Regions from separate parts of the Bacillus sp. FJAT-53060 genome, predicted to be linked through region 2. Evidence: riboswitches for the same ligand, from Rfam matches in the RefSeq annotation. Region 2 holds a riboswitch; the other holds the start of a gene.

Region 1 (10,613 bases), on a different contig from region 2:
GATGAAGAGACGCTTTGGCGATTGCTTGCGGAAGAAATTCAGCTTTATCAAGAGCAATTCCCGCAGTTGAAGGATCGTTTTGAATTATTTGATCTATTCCAGCCTCAGTTGACAAAGCTTTGCTTAAACCGTAATCGAATGATTGATTATGGCTATAAGGATGGAGATGACCGTCCGCATGCGTCAGAGCACGGGAAGGTCACGAATGCACTCGCTCATGTTCTCTCATCAGCCTGCGAGAAGTAAAAGAAAGACTGTAGACATCAAGTGTCTACAGCTTTTTTGCTTTGTAAGAAAATGCCTGAGAGACAAGGAAATAGAGAAGCGCCGGATCGTTCTGCTTTTCTTTTCCTCCATAGAAGAGATGCTACCCTCATGGTATAAATACGTTTTGTTGAGATGAAGAGAATGCTGTAAGAATTGAGCTTTTTCCATCGTATCATTGTTCGCATAATCACAGTCAGGGTAAAGGTGTTCCAATTTTTCCATTTAATATTTTGTTTGTTTCGTAGATGCTTTACTTGCTTCTGCAGGTGATTGAAAGAGAGGTGTAGCGATGAAGAGGCCGGTAAGCATAAGAACCCTATCTTCTTTTTGAACATGACAAACATCTCCTTTCAAGTGAAGTACTGTCATTTGTAATATAGCTAAATAAAAGTAAAAATTTATATTTACTCCACTATTTATCAAAAAAACCTCCAGTAACGGAGGTCCTGCTTTAATGAACATTAAAATATCGAGCTTCTGGATGAGAAACGACGATCGCTGAAACGGATGCTTCGGGTTCCATCATGAAGCCTTCTGTCAGATGAATGCCGATTTTTTCAGGCTGAAGCAGCTTGAAAAGCTTTTCTTGATCTTCAAGATTTGGACAAGCTGGATAGCCAAAGGAATAGCGCTGCCCTTGATATTTGGCCTGGAACCGCTTTTCCATTGTGAAATCGACTGGATCAGGGAAGCCCCATTTGTCACGAATCACTTGGTGGGTTCTTTCCGCTAACCCTTCTGCAAGCTCAAGCGCCAGAGCCTGAACAGCATGCATTTTTAAATAATCACCTTCTTGCTTAAATTGCTGGGCAACTTCACGTATGCGAGCACCAGATGTGACGGCAAATAAGGCGATATAATCTTTCTCATTTTCTTCGTTTTTCCGCACATAATCTGAAATGGAGCGGTATGGGAGCTTCTCCTGTCTTGGAAACTGAAACGTTTCAATGATGTGCTCAGGTGCTTCTGGATTATAAATATGCAGATCATTCCCGTTTGAACTGGCAGGGAAGAATTGATAAACAAATGCAGGAGCGAACCAATTTTTCTCTCTGCCTTCCTGAAGAAGATCGTTGACAAGTTGTTTTAACTCCAATGCTTTTGGATGCTGTTCAGCCAATAATTTTTTGACCTTTCCTTTTAAGCCGAGGTGATGACCGATGAGCATTTGCTCATTCACATAAGGTATCATATGATGCAAATCAATATCCCGCACATAATGGCGTTTCGTATTCTCAGGCGTAAAAACCGGAGCCTCTGGCAATGTTGCTCGTTTTTCTAGTAATTCGATGACGGCTTTCGGCTGTTTCACTTCTTTCTCCTTAGTGAGTGACTCTTGTTCCGCTGAGGACTTGCTTTGAAATTGAATGGGATTCGCTTTTAACTCATTGGCTAATGATAGGCCGTCCATGGCATCTTTTGCATAAAGAACGGGTCCATCATAATGAGGCGAAATTTTCATTTTCGTAAATTTCCGTGAAAGCGCAGCACCGCCGACCAAAATAGGAACAGAGATGTTCGCTTTTTGTAAATCTTGAGCGGTTAGCACCATTTGCTGTGCTGACTTGACAAGTAATCCTGATAATCCAATCATATCTGGCTTTTCCTTTTGTGCTGCTTCGATCAATGTTTGAGGTGTTACTTTGATCCCGAGATCGACCACTTGAAAACCATTATTGCTCAAAATGATGTCAACAAGGTTTTTCCCGATATCATGAACATCTCCTTTAACTGTCGCAAGAAGAATTTTTCCCTTTCCGCTTGCATGCTGCTTATCCATAAATTGCTCAAGATATGAAACGGATGCTTTCATCACCTCTGCAGATTGAAGCACTTCAGCCACAATCAATTCGTTTTGATTAAAAAGACGTCCAACCTCCGCCATTCCCTGCATTAATGGTCCATTGATGATATGAAGAGGTGATTCCAATTGATCTAAGGCAAGGGATAGATCATCGATTAGCCCTTCTTTTGTTCCTTCTACGACGTATAGCGCCAGCCTCTCATCAAGTGATAAGGAGACCTTTGGTTTTTTCTCTGTTTTCTTTTTCCCGCGATAAAATTGAGTGAATTCAGCAAGTGTTTGATCATTCGTTTTATAAAGCAAAGTTTCAGCTAGCTTGATTTCTTCCTTTGGAATCGAAGCGAATCGTTCAAGCTTTTCAGTATTGACGATCGCATAGTCAAGTCCTGCTTGGACGCAATGATATAAATAGACGGTATTTAAGATTTCTCTGCCAACAGGCGGGAGACCGAAAGATACGTTACTGATGCCTAAAATCGTGAGACATTCAGGCAGTGTTTCTTTGATCAGTTGAATGCCTTTGATCGTTTCTTCAGCAGCGCCAATATACTGCTCGTCTCCAGTGCCTACTGGAAAGACAAGGGGGTCAAAGAGAATGTCACTTGCAGGAATTCCGTATTTCTTCGTTAGCAGGTCATGGGAACGAACAGCAATCTCAAGCTTCCGTTCTGCTGTCACAGCCATCCCGGTTTCATCGATTGTTCCAACAACAAGTGCGCCGCCATATAGTTTTACAAGCGGAAGAATCTCTTCAAACCGCTTTTCTCCATCCTCTAGGTTAATGGAATTGATGATGGCTTTCCCTTGAGAATAGGTGAGCGCTTTTTCAATCACATGTTTATCAGTTGAATCAATGACAAAAGGGGCTTTGACCTTTTTCATGGCTTCTTTTAAAAAGCCTTCCATATCTGCTGCCTCATCACGGTCTGGATCTGCTAGACACACATCAATGACGTGAGCGCCATTTTTCACCTGAGCACGAGCTATTTCGGACGCCTCTTCAAACTTTTGTTCAGCAATCAATCGTTTGAATTTGCGAGAACCAATAACATTTGTCCGCTCTCCTACAAAAAGCGGGCGCATGGCTTCTTCGTAAATGAGTGGCTCAATTCCTGATACGGTATGAGGAGAGGATTCCTGAGACATGCTTCGCGGCTGAAGCGAGCGCACTTCATCTGACAATGCCTGAATATGAGCTGGTGTTGTTCCGCAGCAGCCCCCAACGATATTTAACCAGCCTTCCTTTGCAAATGCGGCGATTTTTTTAGCAAGAGAAGCAGGGGATTCGTGGTATTGACCATCTTCATCCGGGAGACCAGCGTTTGGGTAGCAGCTGACAGCCGACTTTGCGATGGAGGAGAGTGTGCGGATATGGTCTGTCATAAATTCTGGACCAGTTGCACAGTTTAGGCCAACGCTGATTGGTTTCATATGCTCAAGTGAGATATAAAAGGCTTCAATATCTTGACCAGCAAGAGTGGTGCCCATTGGTTCAATCGTACCTGACACCATGAGTGGTAATTGATTACCGGTAGCGTGAAAGGCTTCCTGAATACCTTTAAACCCTGCTTTTACATTCAGCATGTCTTGGCTTGTTTCTAAAAGAAGGGCATCACATTTGCCATCAATAAGAGCACGGGCTTGCTCCTCATAGTTTGCGACGAGCTCTTCAAAAGTTGCGCCGCCTGTCACAGATAATGTTTTTGTTGTAGGCCCCATTGCGCCTACAACAAAACGAGGCCACTCCGGTGTGGAGAAACGATCTGCTTCATCCTTTGCAAGCTGAGCAGCTCGTACATTGAGTTCATAGGCGAGATGACCAAGTTCGTATTCATCAAGGACGAGCTTTGTCGCGCCGAACGTATTCGTTTCAATGAAATCCGCACTGGCCTCAAGATATTCACGGTGGATCGTGGAGATGACGTGAGGGGCTGTCATATTCAAATACTCGTTACAGCCCTCATATTCTTCTCCGCCAAAGTCCTCTGCTGTGAGATTGGCATTTTGAATCATTGTACCCATAGCACCATCAAGGACGAGGATGCGTTTCTTGAGCTGTTCAGTGATAGTTGACATGTGTGTTTGACTCCTTTTCTTTCTGATGGATGTAGGTCGTGAGTTCTGCTGTTAAATCTGATCGAAGGAAAGGGGTAATTAAATAGATGCCATTAAACAATTCGCAGGCTGTATCTAATAAAGATCGGGCAATCGCTAAGCCTTCTGTTCGCTGCTTTTCCTTATCTTCTCCTGCCTTTGCCATAATCTCACGAATCGAGTCAGACAGCTTGATGCCCGGAATTTCATGATGAATAAACTCTGCATTTCGGCTGCTTGTTAAAGGCATAATGCCGATATAAATCGGTTTATCCAAATGACGGCTTTCCTCATGAATTTTTACAAGCTGTTCCTCGGAATAAACAGGCTGTGAGATGAAATAATCAGCACCATATTCTATTTTTTTCTCAAGCCGTTTGACGGCCTTATCAATATGGCGCACATTTGGGTTAAATGCGCCTGCCACTGAAAAATTGGTTTTTTTGCCAAGAGGCTTCCCAGAGAAAGAAAGTCCATCGTTAAATTGTTTGATCAGACGGATCAAATCAAAGGAAGTTAAATCATAAACAGACGTTGCACCTGGGAAATCACCAATTTTAGACGGGTCGCCTGTGATCGCTAAAATATCGGTTAATCCAAGTGTATCAAGTCCCATCAAATGGGATTGGAGTCCGATTAAATTACGATCACGACATGTAATATGGACAAGTGAGCGTATATCAAGCTGCTGTTTCAATAAAGCGCCGCAAGCCACATTGCTAATGCGCGGGGTAGCAAGAGAATTATCAGCTAACGTCAGGGCATCAATGCCTGCACTCTTTAATTCGTTCGCTGCGACAAGGAATTTTTCAAAGTTCAGCTTCTTTGGCGGGTCCAGTTCTACGATAATCGATCGTTTTTTAACAGCCAGCTCGTCAAGGCCTGGCTCTGTGCGCTGGTCTTGAATCGAAATGATTTCCTCTTTTAAAACTTTCACTTCTTTTTCTGTGATCGGTCCTAAATCTTTGACCGCTTTTGCCATGGCGCTAATATGTTGAGGCGTCGTTCCACAGCAGCCGCCGATGATGCGTGCACCTTGATTTCTAAACGCTAGTGCACTATTTCGGAAATAATCATTATCTGTATCATAAACAAGTCTGCCTTCTTCAAGGGATGGGAGACTGCTGTTAGGATAGACAGATAAATGGGAATTTTCTAAAAGTGGTACGCTTTCGAGTGCCTGAATCATATGATAAGGGCCCAGCCTGCAGTTGATGCCAACGACATCAGCGCCAAGAGAGGATAATTCAGATAAACCGTCTTTTAGCGGTGTACCGTCCTGCAGAAAACCTTGCTCGTGCATGGAGACGTTCATGACAATCGGAAGAGTCGTTTCTTTACGTGCAATCTGGAGAACGGCCTTTGCCTCATCAAGGTCATAATACGTTTCAAGCAATAATCCGTCAGGCTGCTCATTTAATAGGATATACAGCTGTTCTCTAAAGCTTCGTTTAATCTCATCTAAAGAGTAGGCATTTTTGTTAAACGTTAGAATGCCGCCAATCGTTCCAAGTACATAAGCAGAGCGAGCAGCTGCCTTAGCAATTTGTACCGCTTTTGTATTGATGCGTTTCGTTTCTTCCTCTAAGCCGTAGCGGGATAATTTAATATAATTCGCACCGTACGTGTTCGTTTGGATGATGTCAGCTCCAGCCTGAACATACGCCTCGTGAACTCTTTTCACTTCTCCTTCTCTTGATAAATTTAATTCTTCAAAGCAGCGGTCAATGCCATAAGAATATAAAAGTGTTCCCATTGCTCCATCCGCAATCAGTACGCGATTTTGTAAGTCTTGTAATAGGCCCATTGTGTTCCTCCTTATTTCTATGTAACAAAAAAACAAAAAAGCCTTCTGATAAGAAGAAGACTTTTGGCTGTATCGAAATTCTTCTCCTTATCTTCCAAGCAGTTGCTTGCTGGATTTAGCACCTTGGTCATAGAAACATCTATTTCTACTACACCGGTTGCTGAGGCTTCACAGGGCCAGTCCCTCTGCCTCTCTTGATAAGAAAACGCTATGAACATGTCAATGAATTGAACTTCCATCAACTGTATCGAAAAAATCGGAAATAATCAATGGAAAATTTGAAATTTATCGAAAATTTATAAATTGGACATCAATCGGCAAATCAGCTTTTCGCATGAGTGACATGACCGCTTGTAAATCATCTTTATTTTTTCCTGTGACGCGCACTTGGTCATCCTGTAATTGAGATTTTACTTTAAGGCCAGACTGCTTAATGAGTGCATGGATCTTTTTGGCATTGTCTTTATCGATGCCGCTAATCAGCTTGGCGCGCTGACGGACTGTCCCGCCTAGGGCATGCTCGGTTTTTCCGTAGTCAATGTTTTTAGTTGGTACATTTCGTTTAATCAGCTTGGTCACAAGCACATCTTTTAGCTGTTCAAGCTTAAAGTCATCATCAGAGATGAGAGAGAGCTCTTCTTTTTCGAGTGAAATATCACTTTTACTCCCTTTAAAATCATAGCGGTTTTTGATTTCTTTAAGCGCTGCTTGAATGGCGTTTTGCACCTCAGGGAGCTCTACCTTCGATACGATATCAAATGAACTTTCTTTTGCCATAACGCATGACCTCCATTTGTAGATATTGCGTCTATCTTATCATGCAAATAGGTGAAGAAGAAATTTTATTGAACAGACAAATCAAAGAGTTGAGTTGCATGGGGTATAAATCGAGTGCAGTTTGTCCACTTTAGCTAACAGAACTAGAGATGTTCATGTTGAAAGAAGTATAGTAGAATAAAGTGAATCAAATGATGAACGAACGCTCTTTAATGGGTAGATAGGAAGGAAGAGAACATGAGACCAGGTGAGCAATTGACCTTGCAAATAGATAAAGAGATGGAGTACGGCTATTTTTTAACAGATGGTAAAGATTCTGTCCTCTTACACCGCAGTGAGATGACAGAGGATATTGAAGATCGAGATGAAGTAGAAGTCTACTTATATGTAGATCATGGTGAAAGACTGGCAGCTACGATGAAAATACCTAAAATCAATGCATATACATACGGTTGGGTAGAAGTCGTAGACGTTGTAGAAGACATGGGTGCATTTGTCGATGTTGGTTTGTCAAAGGATGCACTTGTTGCAACAGAACATCTTCCGCCTTTTGAGGAAGCATGGCCAAAAAAGGGAGACAAACTATACTGTATGCTAAAAGTCACAAGCTACGGTAGAATGTTCGCAAAGCCAGCCACTGAAGATGTGATCAGCGAATTGTTTACTGAGGCGCCGGATACCTTCATGAACAAAGAAATCACGGGGACGATTTATCGCTTAATTGCAACAGGTTCCTTTATGTTGACAGACACAGGGGTGAGAGGATTTATCCACCGTACAGAACGAAAGGAAGAACCAAGATTGGGATCGACCGTTACAGGCCGCGTGATTGCGGTGAAGGAAGATGGAACTGTGAATGTCTCCCTTCTTCCTAGAAAACAAGATGCGTTATCTATCGATTCAGAAGAAATTTTGACCTATCTAAGAAGCCGGAATGGCGCCATGCCTTACTGGGACAAAAGTGACCCAGAAGATATCCGAGAAAGATTTCAAATGAGCAAAGCTGCCTTTAAACGAGCATTAGGTCATCTGATGAAAAATGATCAAGCCTACCAAAAAGAAGGCTGGACATACGAGAAAAAGTGAGCATTTCCTCACTTTTTTTATTTTTGTTATAAATAATAGGGTTTTTCAGTGAAGAACCTCTTTTTATCATTGAAATAACGCTCCTCAAATCCGATAAGAAAGGAGTAAGGATGATAAAAGGAGTGTGTTTTTGGATGAAAGTGAAGATTTCATTACTTCTGATGGCAGCCATGGTTATAGTGCTCGCCTCATGCAGCAATCAACAGGGAGGAACACCGAAATCAAATGTGAAGCGGATTGGTGTTATGCTGACAGATGGTGGTCTTGGTGATCAATCATTTAACGATTCATCATTTAAAGGATTAGAAAAAGCACGTGACGGGCTTGGCATTGAATTTGATTATAGAGAAATTGCAGAAACTGATACATATGAAAAAGGGCTGACAGAGCTCGTAAAAGATGGCAATGACCTCGTCATTGGTATAGGCTTCAGCGGCCAAGAGGAATTAGAAAAAGTAGCAAAAAAATATCCAAAGAAGCAATTCTTGCTGATTGATGCCGTATCTGAACTGAAAAATATCACCTCAGTGACATTTAGAGAAGAGCAAGGAAGCTATTTAGCCGGAGCACTTGCTGCCATGACAACGAAAAGTGATGTCATTGGTTTTGTTGGCGGCGTCGATGCAGATGTGATCCACCGTTTTGAAAAAGGATTTCAAAAAGGCGCAAAATTTGTGAACCCGAAAATCAAGATATTATCCACCTATGCAGGTACGTTTAGTGACGCAGGCAAAGGCAGTAAAATAGCCAAAGAAATGATCAAAAAGAAAGCAGACGTTTTATATGCGGTAGCAGGCTATACGGGTGTTGGTGTATTAAAAGAAACGCAATCACAGGGCAAATATGCAATCGGTGTGGACAGTGATCAATACTATACAGCTGAAAAAGCCGTCATTTCATCCATGGTCAAAAAAGTCGATGAAGTGGTCTATCAATTCAGCGAAGAGCTTGTAAAGAACAATCAAATTAAAAGCGGTCACATTGTCTATGATTTAAGCAATGACGGAATCGATATGGCAAGAATTCGAGTGCTCAAAGATGCTGAAAAATTGACCAAAAAAATAAATGGACTGAAGCAGACGCTTCTGAAAGAAGAGGGGGCATCATCATGAGCTTAAATGTCAAAATTTTGCTCAACTCACTGATCTCACTTCTTTTAGCGGTTGGTGTCATCGCTTTTATCATTATTAGCATGACAAAGATTCAATCATCAAACGAAACAGAAGTTCAAACCTTACTGAACGTACAAAAAACGAAAGCAAGCTTTGAAAGTGTCGAACAAGCTATGACCAACTATTCGTTGACACTCTCAGATGAACAGCTCGAGGATGTTCAAAACGATATTTCTACAGCAAAAAAGAATGTGCAAACGTTAAACAAAAATGCAGGGAAAATGAATAAAGAAGCATTAACGAGGCTAAATTCAAAGTTTGATACGTGGACCAAAGAAGCGAACAATGCCATTGGTGAAAAAAATGCATCCGATGCAAGACGTGTAGCAGCAAGAATTGATGGTGTCTTAAACGACGTACATACGATGAATAAAAGAGCTCAAGAAGCGTATGAACAAAATTTAGTGAATACAGCAGAAAACGTGCAGTGGATTATCACAAGCGCATCAGTCGCAGCTCTTACACTGATGGTCATTGCCGTCTTTTTGAATATTGGTTTAACGAGATCCATTGTGACACCAATCAAATCACTCTCTTACCGAGCAAAGCAGATAGCAGAAGGAAACCTGGCTGTCGAGCGGATGAACACCCAGCGTAAAGATGAAATTGGCGGCTTAAATGAATCATTCAATCAAATGACAGATCAGCTCATAAGTCTCATTAAAGAAATTAGCAATGTATCAAGTCAAGTGGAGACATTTTCGATCCAGTTAGACGATGAAAACAAAAAGCTGATGGAATCAGCGAATCAAGTGTCTGTATCCACAGACGAGATGGCAAACGGTTCACAAGCCATTTCTGAGGATCTTCAGTATAGCGTTCGTTTAATTGAGAAAATGGATCAGCATGGACGTAAAAATTCGGAGAGATCACATACAGTCATCCGCAGTACAGAGGATGCTATTGAAGCAGTGGAAAGCGGAAAGCACACGTTAACAGAAACAAAAGTAGTGATTGAAAAAAATACACATGCAACAAGACAAATTGAGCAGTCAGCAGGAGAATTTACTCAATACGCAAGTGGAATCTCTGCAATGGCCAAAACGGTCTCTGACATTGCGGGCCAGACAAACCTCCTCTCGCTAAATGCGGCGATTGAAGCGGCAAGAGCAGGAGAAGCTGGAAAAGGCTTTGCTGTTGTAGCAGATGAAATTCGTAAGCTTGCAGATGAATCGTCTAGGGCAACAAGACAAATCTTTGACATGGTCGGTCATATTGAAAGAGGCATTCAGTCCATTAGTCAAACTGTACAAGAAGGAGTGAAACTCTCTCTTCAACAGCAGGATGCGATGGACAAAACCTCACACTCCTTTGAAAATATAGAAACAAAAGCACAGCATATTAAACAAGAAATGGCATTTTTAAATGAACAAATTATTCAATCGACAGAGCTTGGTGGCCAAGTGCTGCATTCAATTGAAAATATTAGTTCCGTTGTAGAAGAAACAGCAGCAGGCAGCGAAGAAATTTCTGCCTCAGCCAATGAACAGCTACAATCGTTCCATCAAATGAACAAACAGGTAGAAGAGCTAATGAGTATGACGACTAGGCTAAATGAAACTGTTCATCGATTTAAGCTTTCATAAGAAAATCACCCTTCCCGTGA
Region 2 (10,613 bases):
CCTGTTCAAACAGCTCTCTAGCCGCTGCGTTTGCGATCGTCGATTTACCTGAACCACTTAGACCAGTGAGCCAAATGATGCCGCTTGTATGATTATTTTTCTGTTGATATTCTTTTTTTGTAATAGATGAATCATGCCACACGATATGTTCGTTACTCATGTCATACACTCCTTTAAGATACCGTCTTTTTTAATCCTTTGATTAATGTTTCAATGACTTCTTTTCGGCTGAACGTACTCGGGGGTAATTCACCGTTTCTAAGCATTGTTCGAACCTTGGTACCTGAAAGAATGACATGCTCGCTTTTATCGTGCGGGCACGTTTTTGGCGTTGCCATCGCTTCACATGTATTGCAATAGAAGCTATGTTCAAATTTTAAAGGGGTGATACCGATCTCTTCACTCGTAAATTGATCAAATAGTTCCTGCGCCTCGTATGTGCCGTAATAATCGCCCACACCTGCATGATCTCTACCGACAATAAAGTGTGTGCAGCCATAATTTTTACGGACAAGCGCATGAAATATCGCTTCCTTTGGTCCAGCATAACGCATTGCAGCAGGAAAAACACCTAAAAAGACGCGATCTTTTGGATAATAACCGTTCAATAACACTTGATAGCTTTTCATCCTAACATCTGCTGGAATATCATCGGATTTTGTTTCACCAACAAGCGGATTTAAAAATAAGCCATCTACTGTTTCTAGTGCTGTTTTTTGAATATATTCATGGGCACGGTGGACTGGGTTTCTCGTTTGGAAACCAACAATCGTTTTCCATCCGTTTTCTTTAAAATGTCTTCTTGTTTCTTCTGGCTCATACGTAAACTGAGGGAATGGTTTTTCGCTTCGTTTCGTCAGTGTAATTTTACCACCAATATACGTGTCCCCGCGCTCAAATAATTTTTTCACCCCAGGATGATTCCGGTCATCGGTTTTATACACATTCACAGCTTCTTTTTCCTTATCTGGTGTATATTGATCTTCTACTTCAATGACCCCGTATACGGTTCCATTGTACGATAGACGTAAAATATCACCTTGATTGATCTCCTCTGCCTTTTCCTTTGTAACTGGCAGCGTAATAGGAAGAGACCAAACGACACCACTTGCAAGTCGCATACTGCTGACAACTGCTTCGTAATCTGCTTTTGTCAAAAACCCTTCAATTGGACTGTACCCACCAATTGCAATGAGTTCAAGGTCTGCAAAAGAGATGGCATCCAGTTCAATTTCTTTCGCAACTGTGCTGAGATCATATCCTTCATTTATTCGATTAATTAATACGCCACCATGTGGTGTTAAACTCATTTGTTCATCTTCCTCTCAATTTTCATATTTATTAGATGTTAATAGTCGGATTTGAGATTAAATCCCGCCGCCCTGTTCATGTATAGAGCTGCTTTCATTTTTGACTGCCTTCATCAGACTCAACGCACCGAGTGATGCAAGCAGTACACTTATCATGATAAAAATTGAATAGTAGTCTTCTTTTAAGAAAAGGCTTACCAGCAAATATGATAGGCTAAGTGATAAGAAGGGTGACACAACCCAGACCTTCAGCATTTTTTTCACGACATGCTTATGGAAAATGTTCGGTCCATCCTTAGCCATCCCGAGGCCAATAATGGACGAGGAGGTGATTTGGGTAAGTGGAACTGGCAACCCAAAAATAGAGCTGACGATCACAAGTCCAGCACCAGTACTAGATAACAAAATTCCTTCACCTGTTTGATAGCGGGTGATTTTCTTTCCGTTTGTTTCAAGTACTCTTCTACCAAGAAAAAGAGCACCTAGTGCAACGAAGGCCCCGCCATAAAGTGTCCCTTGACCAATGGACAAAACGCCTGAAGAAACAAGCGGACCTACAGCATTTGCAACGTTGTTCATCCCAGCTGAAAATGCCTCTAGAAACCCACTGATGATTAACACGATCGATAAAACCACTGTGCCTTTTTTTGATAATGGGCGTTTAGGGAACATTTTGATGATTTTGACCACAGCAAATGTAAACGCAAAAGCAACAATTGGAATGATGACCCAAAATGACACAATGACTAAAATAAATTTCACATATAATACTTTATATGCGACCGCAACACCAACGACAGCCCCTACTGTGACCTCACTCGTTGATAAAGGGATGGCCAATAAGTTAGCTATGAAGAGTGATAATGCAGCGGAGCCAATGATAATACAAACGATTTCAAGTGTAATCACAGATTCTGGCATAATCCCAGAGCTGATTGTTTTGACGACCTCAACTCCGCCAATCACTGAACCTGCTAAAATTCCAGCTGCACAAACGCTAAGTGCATAAATCGGCTTTTGAATGGCACCCGATCCATACGCTATCCCCATAGAAGCAGCTGCTCCGCTTGCGCCAATATTTAAAGCAAAGAATAAGCTAAATAAAATTGCGGCGATTTCCATAGATTATGCTCCCTTACTCATGTAATCCGCACTCTGTCTTTGCTGTACCTGACCATCTTCCAGAACGCAAATCATCTGCAGTGAAGGCAGGCTGTGTACATGGTGCACAGCCAATACTAGGATATCCTTGGTCATGAAGCAGATTATAAGGAAGATTCTCTCTAGACGCATATCTCCATATGTCCTTCCACGTCCAATGAATGAGCGGGCATACTTTCACTGATTTAAATTTTTCATCCTTATTTAAAAATTTAGTACCAGCTCGTTTTGGTGATTGCTCTCTTCTTAAGCCAGAAAGCCATGCCGGATAGTCAGATAGTGCTTCTTGCAAAGGAATGACCTTCCGCATATGGCAGCAGCTTTGAGGATTTGTTTCCCATAATTTATCACCATGCTGCTCGTTTTGCTGTTCAACCGTCAGCTCAGGTGTTTTCAGCACGATGTCTAAACCGGAGTATCTTTCCTTAATTGCATCAATTGTGTCGTATGTTTCCTTGAAATGTAGACCTGTATCTAAAAAGACAATTCTCGCATCCTTTTTGACTTTCGCAATTAAATCGATTAGGACAATGCCCTCAATGCCAAAACTGCATGCATAAACAAGTTGATCACCATAATGACCGTACGCCCATTTCAGCACGGATAGGGTTTCTTTATACAAATCTTCCTCTTGAAACGTAATGGACGGCTCTTGCCAATTTTCATAAGTTAACATTGTTTCTCCCCTTCCGGAGTACTCGTCATCTTGAATCGCTCGCACTACTTTCATCTAACTTTTTCATTTTTCTCTACTTACATCAATTGTTCTTCCACCTCATTGTTAAAATAAAAAAACTTTCTTTCAGTCCGAAAGAAAGATGAGGAAGCTTACGGTTTCCTTATCTTTCAAAACAGAATCATTTTGCAGGAAGTAGCACCTTGCTAATTGCAGGTTGCCGGGCTTCATCGGGCCAGTCCCTCCACCTCTCTGGATAAGAGTTTTAATTTGTATTAAATATTAACACAATTCCAATAAAAGTCAACCCGACTTTATTGATAGGATTAGTTTCCATTGGAATTTGAGTCTATTTTACTATTTTAACCAAATGAAAAAGCTATGCAGCTAGGCACAGCTTTTAGTCCGTTTCTTCCATCCAAGATGCAGAGGAAGGATCTTGTCTCCAGCGTTTTAATTTATTCATAGCCGAAGGCTCGATTGCTTTTAGCTCTAGAGCCACTTCTATCAGTGTGTCATAGTCTGTTAGTGTGACATATGGAATGTTTTTTTTCTGAAAAGCAGCAACTGCCTTTGGCAGTCCGTATGTGAAAATAGCCACAACGCCAAGTACGTCACAGTCTTCTTCTTGAAGTGCAGCGACAACTTCAAGGACACTGCCCCCAGTTGAAATGAGGTCTTCTACAACGACAACCTTTTGGCCAAACGATACGGCCCCTTCAATTTGATTCCCTTTACCGTGTGCCTTTGGCTTACTTCTGACATAACACATCGGAACGTTCAGACGGTCTGCCGCTAATGCCGCATGCGGAATGCCTGCTGTTGCAGTACCTGCGACCACCTCCGCTCCCTCGAAATGAGTAAGAATCAGATCTTTTAGTCCATCAGCAATGTCCTGTCTCACTTCTGGGTACGACAAGGTCAGGCGATTGTCACAGTAAATCGGTGATTTGATGCCGCTAGCCCATGTAAACGGTTCGTCTGGTTTTAATGCGACAGCTTTGATTTGCAATAGATGTTGAGCAATTTTCGTTTTCATCCGGCAGTCACTCCCACTCTTTCTTAATTTGATAATAAGCTTCCAAAGGGTTTGCGGCTTTCGTGATGGATCTTCCAACAACAATTTGTGAAACACCTTGCTCTTTTGCAAAGGCAGGTGTCGCCACACGCTTTTGGTCATCGGTTTGATCATTCGTTAAACGAATCCCTGGTGTCACAGTGAGAAAGGAAGGTGAGATTTGCTCATGTAGCGATTTTGACTCATGAACAGAACATACAACACCGTCGAGTCCGCTCTCGTACGCCATTTGCCCGTAATGTAGCACAGTCTCTTGCAGTGGCCGGTCAATTAGTAATTCTTTTTTCATGATGTCTTCAGACGTACTTGTGAGCTGAGTCACAGCAATAATGACTGGTCTGCTTTGTCCAGCAGGCGTTCCGCTTTCAAGCCCCTCTACCGCAGTTTGCATCATTCTTTTCCCGCCAGATGCATGCACATTGACCATATCAACGCCAAGCGTGGCAAGCCGGTTCATTGCTTTTTGCACCGTTGTTGGAATGTCATGTAACTTCAAGTCAAGGAAAATACGACAATTTTTTTCTTTCAGTGTTTCAAGAATAGCAGGTCCTTCTTGGTAAAAAAGCTCCATGCCGACCTTCACAAATAATGGTGTCCCTTCAAAGGGATCTAAAAAGGCAAGCGCCTCACGCCCTGATGGAAAATCAAGCGCGATGATGGGCAAGTGCTTCATTCTTCCAGCTCCTTCCAATACATTCCTCTACAGATGAATAACCATAAGCCGCTAACACATTCGGCAGCTCTTCAATGATTTCTGGGCAAATAAATGGGTTCACAAAATTAGCTGTCCCGACAGCTACTGCACTGGCACCTGCTAATAAAAATTCAAGTACATCTTCAGCACTTTGCACCCCTCCCATCCCGATAATCGGAATAGAAACCGCTTGACTGACCTCATGCACCATTCGAACTGCGACAGGTTTTACAGCCGGGCCTGATAATCCGCCTGTTTTATTGGCCAAAATGGGTTTCCCTGTTTTTAAATCAAGACGCATGCCAATTAAGGTGTTAATCATAGTGAGCCCATCCGCTCCAGCAGCTTCAATCGCTCTAGCAATCTCAACAATATTGGCTACATTAGGAGACAGTTTCACATAGACAGGAACGGAAGAGACTTCCTTGACCTCTTTTGTCAATGTCGCGGCCATCTGCTGATCCGTACCAAATGCGATCCCGCCTGTTTTGACATTCGGACAGGAGATATTCAGTTCGAGGGCATGGACATTCTTTGCTTGACTGATTTGTTTTGCTACTTCGACATAATCATCAACCTGCGAACCTGCAACGTTTGCAATAATCGGTGTTTCAAACCGTTCAAGCCAAGGCAATTCATTTTCAAGCACCCCGTTCAGACCTGGGTTTTGAAGGCCGATCGCATTCAGCATACCGGCTCCAGTCTCGGCTACCCTCGGTGTTGGGTTGCCAAATCTCGGTTCAAGGGTGGTGGCTTTGATCATGATGCCGCCAAGCATAGATAAATCATATAATGAAGCAAATTCTCTTCCGAATCCAAAGCATCCTGATGCAGGAATAATTGGGTTCTTTAAAGATAAACCGGGTAATTCAACGCTTAACATGACAATGCCACCTCCTCTGCTTTAAAGACAGGTCCATCAAGACAAACTTTGACGTAAGGCTTTTCGTGCTGATCGGTATGACAAACACAAGCAAAGCATGCACCAATGCCGCAGCCCATTCGTTCTTCCATTGAAATATAGACTGGCTTATCCGGATATGTGTCCTTTAGTGCTTTTAGCATAGGTGTCGGTCCGCATGAAAGCAGCACATCAAAGCTTAAGTTCTTCTCTTCGATGACACTTGTCACGAAGCCTTTTGAACCGTACGTTCCATCAACAGTCGCGATAAAAGTATTTCCGAGTGCTTGAAATGTCTCCTCGTAAAATACGTCCTTTTTCGATTGAAAGCCGAGGACATGTTTCACGATAACGCCTTTTTTCTTTAAACGCTTCGATAGCTCATATAGCGGCGGCACACCAATTCCTCCACCGACCAGTAATGCCGTCTGCCCGGGCTGAACGACTGAAGGATCGTATCCGTTCCCAAGCGGCCCTAATACATCAACTGATTCTCCCGCTCGCTTTTGGGAAAGGAGCTTTGTGCCCTCTCCCTCTGCGCGGAAAATGATGGTTGCTTCTTTTTTCTCGGCATGAATGTTGGCAATACTGATCGGTCTTCTCAGTAGCGGTGTCATGGATTCGCTGACCTTTATATGAAGAAACTGTCCAGCCGTTTGAAATGATTCCACAAGGTCACCTTTTAATGTCATTTCGTAAATATGATCAGCGATCTCTCGGTTAGAGACGACCGTCAAGTATGCTTTTTTCATATTGTTACTGTCACCTCAGCATTCGTTTTCACTTCTGGCATTTCGTCTGCTCTAAATGTCATGCTCTCCAGCACTCTTAAAATGGCTTCTGCCGTATCTAGTGACGTTAAGCAAGCCACTCCATTTTCAACAGATTCACGTCTGATTTTAAAGCCATCTCTTGCCGGCTGTTTTCCTTTTGTCAGTGTGTTGATGACAAATTGGGCTTCACCGTTTCGAATGACATCGAGAAGATTCTTTCCTTCTTCTCCTATTTTGCCGACAACACTTGATGGGATGGATGCTCGTTTTAAGTATTTAGCTGTTCCTTCTGTCGCTAAAATATGATAGCCGATGGAATGGAACCTTCTTGCAATCTCAAGTCCTTCTTCTTTATCCTTGTCAGCGACTGTCAAGAGAACCGTTCCGTCATTTGGAATTTGAATCCCTGATGCAATCAATCCTTTATAGAGGGCTTTTTCGATTGTGACATCTTTCCCCATGACTTCACCTGTTGATTTCATCTCAGGCCCAAGTGTAATATCCACTCTTCTTAGTTTTGCAAAAGAGAAGACTGGGACTTTCACGTACACCCCATCTTGCTCTGCGCGAAGTCCTTCTTGATAGCCATAGTTTTTGAGCTTGTCACCTAAAATGACTTTTGTTGCTAGATTCGCCATAGGAATGCCCGTAATTTTACTTAGGAATGGGACCGTCCGGCTTGAACGCGGATTCACTTCAAGCACGTACACTTCTCCTTTTGATAGAACAAATTGAATGTTAAGCAGCCCAATAATGTTGAGTCCTTTTGCGAGTTTCATTGTGTATTCTGCGATCTTCGCTTTGATGTCTTCAGATAATGTCTGCGGCGGATAGACCGCAATGGAGTCACCAGAGTGAACCCCTGCTCTTTCAATATGTTCCATAATGCCTGGGATCACGACAGTTTCTCCGTCAGATACTGCATCTACTTCAATTTCTTTTCCTGTCAAATACTTGTCAATTAAAACTGGGTGTTGCGGATTAACTTTCACCGCATTCTCCATATAATGAAGGAGCTCGGCTTCTTGGTACACAATTTCCATCGCCCGACCGCCTAACACATAGGAAGGACGGACAAGGACTGGGTAGCCGATCTGATTTGCAATCGATACGGCCTCTGGCACAGAAGTGGCTGTTTTTCCTTTTGGCTGAGGAACGCCGAGTGTTTCTAATGTTTGTTCAAACTTGTCACGGTTTTCCGCCCGGTCAAGGTCTTCAAGAGAAGTCCCAAGAATCTTAACCCCTCTATTTGATAATTCATCTGCTAAGTTGATTGCTGTTTGTCCGCCAAACTGAACAACGACACCTTCTGGTTTTTCAAGGTCGATGATGTGCATCACATCTTCTACAGTGAGTGGTTCAAAGTAGAGTTTATCTGAAATACTGAAATCTGTTGAGACTGTTTCAGGGTTGTTGTTAATAATAATGGCTTCATACCCTGCTTGTTTGATCGCCCACACAGAATGGACGGTCGCATAATCAAATTCAACCCCTTGTCCAATTCGGATTGGACCTGAGCCTAGTACGATGACACTTTTCTTGTCTGTTTGTTCTGATTCATTTTCATCTTCATATGTGCTGTAGAAATATGGTGTTTCTGATTCAAATTCAGCCGCACATGTATCAACCATTTTATAAACTGGAACGATGCCTGCTTCTTGTCTTAGATTATAGACATCTGCTTCGTTCATGTTCCACTCGCGGCTAATATAGATGTCTGAGAAACCTTTATGTTTCGCTTCTTTTAATACGTCTACATTGCCTTTCTTTTCTTTTAACGTCTTTTCAAATGCGATGATGCCTTCTAGTTTATGAAGGAAGAAATAATCAATTTTTGAGAATTCATGAATCTGTTCGACTGTATAGCCCCTTCTAAGCGCCTCAGCGATATAAAATAGTCGCTCGTCTCCTGCTTTGATAATTCGCTTTTCGAGTACTTCGTTTGTGATGTCAGCTTCATCTTTTAATTCAATATGATGCACATCCGCTTCAAGTGAGCGTACAGCCTTTAAAAGAGACTCCTCTAATGTACGGCCGATCGCCATGACTTCACCCGTTGCTTTCATTTGAGTACCAAGACGTCTGTTGGCAGATTCAAATTTATCGAACGGCCAGCGCGGGATTTTTGAAACGATATAGTCAAGTGCTGGCTCGAAAGCGGCATATGTTTTACCTGTGACTGGGTTCATCATTTCATCAAGCGTTAGGCCGACAGCAATTTTCGCTGCAAGTTTTGCAATTGGATATCCTGTCGCTTTAGATGCAAGCGCAGAAGAACGGCTTACGCGCGGGTTTACTTCGATGATATAGTATTGAAAGCTGCTCGGGTCAAGCGCCAGCTGTACGTTACAGCCGCCTTCAATGCCAAGTGCGCGGATCAGCTTGAGGGAGACATTACGAAGCAGCTGATATTCACGGTCACTTAAGGTTTGGCTTGGCGCAACGACAATACTATCACCTGTGTGGATGCCGACAGGATCAAAGTTTTCCATGTTGCAAACAACGATCGCATGGTCACCACTGTCACGCATGACTTCATATTCAATTTCTTTAAAGCCTGCAATACTCTTTTCAAGTAAGCATTGTGTGACCGGGCTTAGCTTAAGACCGTTCTCGACGATTTCTTTCAGTTCTTGCTCGTTTGTACAAATTCCGCCGCCCGTTCCGCCTAATGTATAGGCTGGTCTTACAATGACAGGGAAGCCGATTTGATTCGTAAACGCCATCGCTTCTTCAAGATTATGAATGATTTCACTTTCTGGTACAGGTTCATTTAGTTCGTTCATCAGATTACGGAATAAATCTCTGTCCTCTGCTTTTTGAATAGCTGAGAGCTTTGTTCCAAGTACTTCAACGCCGCATTCAGCTAATACGCCAAGGTCTGATAATTCAACGGCAAGGTTCAGCCCAGTTTGTCCGCCAAGTGTAGGTAAGATCGCATCAGGACGTTCTTTTCGAATGATTCGTGTTAAAAATTCTGGTGTCAGTGGTTCGATGTATACCTTGTCCGCCATTTCTGTATCTGTCATGATCGTCGCAGGATTGGAATTGACAAGAACGACTTCATAGCCCTCTTCTTTTAGTGCTAAGCAAGCCTGTGTGCCTGCATAGTCAAACTCCGCTGCCTGACCGATGATGATGGGACCTGATCCGATAACTAAAATCTTTTTGATGTCTAAGCGTTTTGGCATACTTCTTCCCCTTCTTTCTCAGTCGTATGAATCATTTCCATGAATTGATCAAATAAGTAATTGGCATCTTCTGGACCAGGTGACGCTTCTGGGTGATACTGTACAGTGAATGCTGGTGCTTCTTTATGCTTTAATCCTTCAACCGTATTGTCATTTAGTGCAATATGAGTGACTTCGAGTAAGTCTTCGTTAATCGCACTTACCGTGTAGCCATGGTTTTGAGACGTCAAGGTCACCTTTCCAGTGGCTAGTTCTTTGACTGGGTGATTTGATCCTCTATGGCCAAACTTCATTTTTTCTGTACTAGCACCGCAAGCAAGAGCGAATAACTGGTGTCCTAAACAAATACCAAAGAGTGGTACCTTTCCAATGAGCTGTTTAATCATTTCAACCGCTTCTGGTACATCGACTGGGTCCCCAGGTCCGTTTGAAAGCATGATGCCGTCAGGCTTTAACTGCAGCACTTCATCTGCAGTGATATTGTATGGCACCACAACGACATCACAGTCACGCTTATTGAGCTCGCGCAAAATGCCGTGCTTCATGCCGAAATCCACAAGCACAATTCTTTTTCCTCTTCCTGGGCTTGGGTACGCATTTTTCACAGATACTTGACTCACTTGATCTGTTGGCATCTGCATCGTTTGAAGGCGGCGCACAACATCATCCACTTGTTCACCCGGTCCTGCAAAAGCCCCTCTTAATGCCCCTGCACTTCGAATCATTCTTGTCAGCTTTCGTGAGTCGATTCCGCTAAGACCCGGAATGTTTTTCATTTTTAAGTATTCATCGAGTGAATATGAAGAGCGCCAGTTTGAGGGCTTTTCAC

The links. A riboswitch is a leader RNA that binds a small molecule or an ion and turns the genes downstream of it on or off. The one in region 2 is predicted to bind S-adenosylmethionine.
Region 1: linked by a shared signal. The riboswitch ahead of WAX46_RS09680 (bifunctional homocysteine S-methyltransferase/methylenetetrahydrofolate reductase) and the one ahead of WAX46_RS01195 (phosphoadenylyl-sulfate reductase) in region 2 are both predicted to bind S-adenosylmethionine.

What each region holds. Positions count from the first base shown of each region.
Region 1 is NZ_JBAWSW010000022.1:9,280-19,892, forward strand. It holds gene WAX46_RS09670 (IucA/IucC family protein) at 1-246, shown strand, start outside; gene metH (methionine synthase) at 719-4,147, opposite strand; gene WAX46_RS09680 (bifunctional homocysteine S-methyltransferase/methylenetetrahydrofolate reductase) at 4,131-5,972, opposite strand; SAM riboswitch class I at 6,057-6,176, opposite strand; gene WAX46_RS09685 (YajQ family cyclic di-GMP-binding protein) at 6,258-6,749, opposite strand; gene WAX46_RS09690 (CvfB family protein) at 6,987-7,835, shown strand; gene WAX46_RS09695 (BMP family lipoprotein) at 7,970-8,947, shown strand; gene WAX46_RS09700 (methyl-accepting chemotaxis protein) at 8,944-10,593, shown strand.
Region 2 is NZ_JBAWSW010000001.1:216,770-227,382, forward strand. It holds gene cysC (adenylyl-sulfate kinase) at 1-160, opposite strand, end outside; gene sat (sulfate adenylyltransferase) at 174-1,310, opposite strand; gene WAX46_RS01190 (inorganic phosphate transporter) at 1,368-2,432, opposite strand; gene WAX46_RS01195 (phosphoadenylyl-sulfate reductase) at 2,446-3,147, opposite strand; SAM riboswitch class I at 3,308-3,410, opposite strand; gene pyrE (orotate phosphoribosyltransferase) at 3,548-4,186, opposite strand; gene pyrF (orotidine-5'-phosphate decarboxylase) at 4,194-4,898, opposite strand; gene WAX46_RS01210 (dihydroorotate dehydrogenase) at 4,870-5,802, opposite strand; gene WAX46_RS01215 (dihydroorotate dehydrogenase electron transfer subunit) at 5,796-6,572, opposite strand; gene carB (carbamoyl-phosphate synthase (glutamine-hydrolyzing) large subunit) at 6,569-9,784, opposite strand; gene WAX46_RS01225 (carbamoyl phosphate synthase small subunit) at 9,769-10,613, opposite strand, start outside.